Regions from separate parts of the Alteromonas sp. CNT1-28 genome, predicted to be linked through region 1. Evidence: predicted binding sites of a transcription regulator. Region 1 holds the regulator's gene; the other holds the start of a gene.
The links. Region 1 encodes NrdR, which represses ribonucleotide reductase genes. Its sites were predicted from a motif close to AAACACNANATNTNGTGTTT; they were not measured.
Positions count from the first base shown of each region.

Region 2: nrdA (class 1a ribonucleoside-diphosphate reductase subunit alpha) is a predicted target of NrdR. The motif match lies at 1,299-1,318, and genes of this name have one in related genera.

Region 1 covers NZ_JAKREZ010000011.1:57,952-61,123, reverse strand. Annotated here, with positions in the region: gene MHN02_RS09505 (riboflavin synthase) at 1-271, opposite strand, end outside; gene ribD (bifunctional diaminohydroxyphosphoribosylaminopyrimidine deaminase/5-amino-6-(5-phosphoribosylamino)uracil reductase RibD) at 292-1,431, opposite strand; gene nrdR (transcriptional regulator NrdR) at 1,482-1,931, opposite strand; gene glyA (serine hydroxymethyltransferase) at 2,030-3,172, opposite strand, start outside.
Region 2 covers NZ_JAKREZ010000028.1:10,938-14,109, forward strand. Annotated here, with positions in the region: gene ubiG (bifunctional 2-polyprenyl-6-hydroxyphenol methylase/3-demethylubiquinol 3-O-methyltransferase UbiG) at 278-982, shown strand; gene nrdA (class 1a ribonucleoside-diphosphate reductase subunit alpha) at 1,532-3,172, shown strand, end outside.

The DNA.
Region 1 (3,172 bases):
TTGGACGCATCGCTTTCTCAAGATTCACCGTTGAGCCTGCGCTGTAATGTGCAAAACCCGTTAATTTGATAGTCTCTGCCGACACATCTGCACAATAATAATCGGGGCCCATATCGGTAACTGTTAAGCAAACACCATTGGTCGCAATACTGTCGCCGAGTGCGACATCAGACATATCAAGCGTAGGCGATGAAACGGTAAGTCGAATATCATTGCCTCGGTTATCAAGCTTTTTAATTGTACCGAGCGCTTGAATAATTCCAGTAAACATAAAGTTCCTCTTTAATCGCGTTAACCACGGGTGTTGCTAACATCAGGACGGAAGATAAGCTTAATATCGTTACCCACTTGACGATTTTCAATAAGCGAAAGCGAAATACATTCATTTAGCGACGTGAATGCGGGTAAATTAACCATACTGACTCCCTTATCACCTAAAAGCTTAGGCGCTTGGTAGCAAATAAGTTCATCCACCAGCCCTTCTTGCAATAATGCACCGGCAAGGCCTGGGCCTGCTTCCACCCACACTTCATTATATTGCTTATCGCCTAGTGCTGACATTAGCGAATGTAAATTGAGTTTACCGTCTTTTTCGTCCAGTTGGAGATAGTGCTGAGTAGCGGTGTCTGGGTGAGCCTGTGACGTCGCCGTGATCGTAATATTGCCGTCGTTAAAAAGTGTGTAGTCTCTACTAAGCTTACTTTTGCTATCTACAACCACACGTGCTGGCTGGCGGATATGATCTAGTGGATACTTTTCAAACTGAGCCTCTTTTTCACGAACTAAGAGGCTAGGATTATCAGCTTGTACCGTACCCGAACCCGTCAATACTACGCAACTTTGTGCACGATACTGTTGCACATCCCGCCTTGCTTCTGCACCAGTAATCCACTGACTTACCCCATTTTGAAGGGCTATTTTTCCATCTAGGCTAATGCCTAATTTCACGCGAACAAAGGGCTTACCGGTAAGCATGCGTTTAATAAACCCAGGGTTTAGCGCTGCGGCCTCAGCAGCCATCACTTCGCTTACCACTTCAATGCCTGCTTCCTGCAGAATGCTAATACCGTTACCGCATACGTTTGGATTCGGGTCGGTCATAGCAATAACAACACGCGCTACCTTTGCTTCTACCAAGGCAACAGCGCAAGGCGGTGTGCGACCAAAATGACTACAAGGTTCAAGTGTAACGTATGCCGTCGCGCCCTTTGCGCCCTGCGGACGTGCGTTAGATGCTTGTCTTAATGCATGCACTTCGGCATGGGGTGTGCCAGCTTGAATGTGATATCCCTGACCAAGCAATTGATTGTTTTCGTCAACAATTACACAGCCTACGCGAGGGTTAGGAGAAGTGGTAAAACGCCCTTGTTGGGCAAGCTGAATGGCTTTTGCCATCCAAAAATAATCGTTTTTAACCGTATCGTGGTTCACTTGGATTCCTGTTGTAGCCCTAAGTGTCTGATGTTTGAGATGTCGCCGACTTAATCTCCTAATCGTGCAATCTCTTCTCCGAATTCACGAATATCTTCGAAAGAGCGATAAACGGAGGCGAACCGGACATAAGCAACTTTATCGAGTTCTTTGAGGGCTTTCATAATTAGGTTGCCGAGCAGTTCACTGCTCACTTCACGTTCACCGGTTGCGCGCAACTGTGACTTAAGTGAGAGGATACATTGTTCAACTTTTTCTGTGCTCACAGGGCGCTTTTCGAGTGCGCGTTGCAAGCCTGCACGAAGTTTATCTTCGTTAAACGGTTCACGAGAACCATCGCGTTTAATAACGCGAGGCATCACGAGTTCGGCACTTTCAAAGGTCGTGAAGCGCTCGTGACACACCATACATTCACGGCGTCTACGCACCTGTTGCCCTTCTGCAACCAAACGAGAATCAATGACTTTTGTTTCTTGTTCTGAACAAAACGGGCAAAACATGAATAATCCTTAAATATTGCGTACTTAGGTATCTAAATTGAACCTAGACTAGTTAGTCCAGCATTAGTACCAAAGTACGCAATAAAACACAAACCTATTTATTTATAAACAGGGAATTGTGCGCAAAGTGCAACCACTTCGTCTTGAACACGTTTGATAACAGACTCATCGCCCATGTTATCTAGAATGTCGCAAATCCATGTCGCAACTTGCTTAGCTTGTTCTTCTTTGAAACCACGGCGAGTAATCGCTGGGCTACCAATACGAAGACCGCTGGTTACAAATGGTGAACGCGGGTCATTTGGCACTGAGTTTTTGTTTACCGTAATATTTGCGGCACCAAGTGCTGCGTCAGCATCTTTACCGGTAATGTCCTTGTCGATAAGGTCAAGAAGGAACAAGTGGTTGTCAGTACCGCCAGAAACGATGTTATAACCACGCTCTTGCATTACAGAAACCATAGCTTTCGCATTTGCAACAACCTGCTGCTGATACACTTTAAATTCTGGCTGTAGTGCTTCTTTGAATGCAACCGCTTTAGCTGCGATCACGTGGCAAAGAGGGCCACCTTGGTTGCCTGGGAATACCGAGCTGTTTAGCTTTTTGTAAATCGCTTCATCGCCGCATGAAGAAAGGATTAAACCACTACGTGGGCCAGCAAGGGTTTTATGAGTAGTCGTTGTTACCACGTGAGCGTGAGGAAGCGGATTTGGATAAACGCCCGCTGCTACAAGACCTGCTACGTGCGCCATATCTACGAGCAAGTAAGCGCCAACGCTATCAGCGATTTCACGGAATTTTGCCCAATCAACAATGCCAGAATACGCAGAGAAACCACCGATAATCATTTTCGGCTTGTGCTCTTTAGCAAGTGCCTCAACCTGAGCGTAATCGATTTCACCGGTTTCTTTGTTCAGACCATACTGAACAGCATTGTAGGTTTTACCAGAGAAGTTTACGTGTGAACCGTGAGTAAGGTGACCACCTTCAGAAAGGCTCATTCCCAATACCGTATCGCCTGCGTCAAGTAGTGCCATGAATACGGCAGAGTTAGCTTGTGAACCAGCGTGCGGTTGAACGTTCGCGTAGTCTGCACCAAATAGTGCTTTTGCACGATCGATAGCAAGTTGTTCAACAACGTCTACGTGCTCACAACCACCGTAGTAACGCTTGCCTGGGTAGCCTTCCGCGTACTTGTTAGTAAGCTGCGAACCCTGTGCTTCCATTACACGTGGGCTACA
Region 2 (3,172 bases), on a different contig from region 1:
TTTGTTCTGCGTTATCCAGCACTTCGCTTCACATCATTGTGAAAACAAGGCGTGGGAGCGCACTGTTATTATTATGTGGGTCATAATCGTGCTTCGAGTGTACCACTTGATGACAGAATTATGTAGCGCTTAATTACGCTTATTAATCAACTAAAAGGCAAGCGATTATTTTTCGTTCGACCCTTCTTATAATTTGTCTATTTCTGTTTAAAAACAGTGAAACACAACCGTAATTTACGATATCTTAAAAAGAGATAGATTAAGGATTGTTTTACTCATGACGAACGTCGATCAACAAGAAATCAATAAGTTCTCTGAACTCGCTTCACGCTGGTGGGATCCAGAAGGCGAATTTAAGCCATTGCACCTTATTAACCCACTTCGCTTAGACTTCATTAATCAACACAGTGAAGGCCTGTTTGACAAAAAGGTCGTCGATATTGGCTGTGGTGGCGGTATTTTAGCAGAGTCTATGGCGCGTGCAGGCGCGACGGTAACCGGCTTGGATATGGCTGAAGCGTCGTTAGAAGTAGCGAAGCTGCACGGTTTAGAATCAGGTGTAAAAGTTGACTACGTATGTTCAACTGCCGAAGCATTCGCAGAAGTAAATGCGGGACAGTTCGACGTGGTAACCTGTATGGAAATGTTAGAGCATGTACCCGACCCGGCTTCTGTTGTATTGGCCTGTGCTAAGTTGGTTAAGCCTGGTGGCCATGTTTTCTTTTCTACGCTTAACCGAAACCTAAAGTCTTATCTGATGGGGATCGTAGGAGCGGAATATATCCTTAAACTGGTTCCAAAAGGCACCCACGATCACAGTAAGTTCATCAAACCATCTGAACTTATGGCGATGACCGATAATGCTGGTTTGCTGCCTCGAGATATGACAGGTCTACACATGGACCCAATTTCTCACGGCTTTTATCTCTCTGCGAATAATGTCGACGTTAACTACTTACTATATACAGTAGCGCAAAATTAATTTAACACTATATATTGGGTTGCGGCGATATTTTAAACACCATATATCGTGTTTATATAAAAACTATTTTCTAAGAATAAATTAATTTTTATGTCGAAGAAATAATTAAAAATGCTTGCAATCCAGATATTTTACGCTTGTAGAACGCTAAAAAGTTAGTTGTTACTAACATAAATTTCATGCCAGATTGAGTGCTTGAAATACCACCAGATATTGGGTTGCATTAAGACTAAAACCTCACTATCTTGTGTTTAATTCAGCACGTGATCCCAATGCAGATTTTCTGGGATCGCACAGATCGCTAACGAGATTATGGCAATGCCATATGTAGTGTGTGACATCAACCTCGCTGAAAATATAAATGCAGTGAAAAAATTAAATGAGCAGTCTCTACTTTGTACTTTCAGTATTGGTTTAGGCCGCTTTCGTGTGTGTTGTTATCTGGCGTGAGCCAATGGTGATAATGTCACTCACACTCAATAAATTAAAAATGAAAATGGGCATAACATAGCCCACGCATCAAGCGCTAACAGACAAACGGCCAGTAACATGAACAACAACTTATTAGTCACCAAACGCAACGGTGAAAAAGAGTCCATCGACTTAGAGAAAATCCACAAAGTCGTGACATGGGCAGCCAAAGGACTTAAAAACGTTTCAGTTTCACAAGTTGAAATCAAGGCACAAATCCAGTTTTATGACGGTATCAATACTAGCGAGATCCATGAAACCCTGATCAAATCAGCGGCAGATCTTATTTCTACCGATGCGCCAGATTATCAATACCTGGCTGCGCGCTTGGCCATTTTCCACCTTCGCAAAAAAGCCTATGGTCAATTTGAGCCGCCTGCCCTACTTGAGCATGTAGGTAAAATGGTTGATATGGGCAAATACGATAAGCACCTGCTTGAAGACTACACGCCTGAAGAATTCGCTGAAATGGACTCGTATATCGACCATTGGCGAGACATGAACTTCAGCTACGCTGCAGTTAAACAGCTCGAAGGTAAATACCTGGTTCAAAACCGAGTTACAGGTGAAATCTACGAAAGTGCACAGTTCCTATATATCTTAGTGGCGGCATGCCTTTTCGCAAATTACGATAAAGCGACGCGTATGGACTACATCCGCCGCTTCTATGATGCCGCTTCAACATTCAAGCTGTCATTGCCTACACCTATTATGGCTGGCGTACGTACGCCTACTCGCCAGTTTAGCTCATGTGTACTTATCGAAACCGGCGATAGCTTAGACTCAATCAATGCAACGGCAAGTGCCATTGTTAAATACGTAAGCCAGCGCGCTGGTATCGGTGTAAATGCAGGCCGTATACGCGCACTAGGTAGCCCTATTCGCGGCGGTGAAGCATTCCATACGGGTTGTATTCCGTTCTACAAATACTTCCAAACAGCCGTTAAAAGCTGTTCACAAGGTGGTGTTCGTGGTGGCGCTGCTACGCTGTTCTACCCTATCTGGCATATGGAAGTTGAATCACTGTTAGTGCTTAAGAACAACCGTGGTGTTGAAGAAAACCGTGTACGTCACCTAGATTACGGCGTTCAGTTCAACAAACTAATGTACCAGCGCATGATGAAAGACGGCTATATCTCACTATTTAGCCCGTCTGACGTTCCAGGTCTTTACGATGCCTTCTTCGCTGACCAAGAGAAGTTTGAAGAGCTATACGTTAAATACGAAAACGACGACAGCATCCGTAAGAAGCAAATTAAAGCGATGGAGCTATTCAGCTTGTTCATGCAAGAGCGTGCAAGCACAGGTCGTATTTACCTACAAAACGTTGACCACTGTAATACGCACAGCCCGTTTAACCCAGAAGTTGCGCCAGTTCGTCAGAGCAACCTGTGCCTTGAAATTGCGCTACCTACTAAGCCGCTTCAGCACGTTAATGATGAGAATGGTGAAATTGCACTATGTACGCTGTCAGCGTTTAACTTAGGTGCGATTAAGTCACTGGACGAGTTTGAAGAGCTGTCTGACCTTGCAGTACGTGCGCTAGATAACCTGCTTGACTACCAGGACTACCCAGTTCCTGCTGCATATAACGCAACGATGGGACGTCGTACGCTGGGTGTTGGTGTTATCAACTTTGCATACTACCTTGCTAAAAATGGCGTTAAATATTCTGATCACAGCGCGAACGGTCTAGTTCACCGCACGTTCGAAGCAATG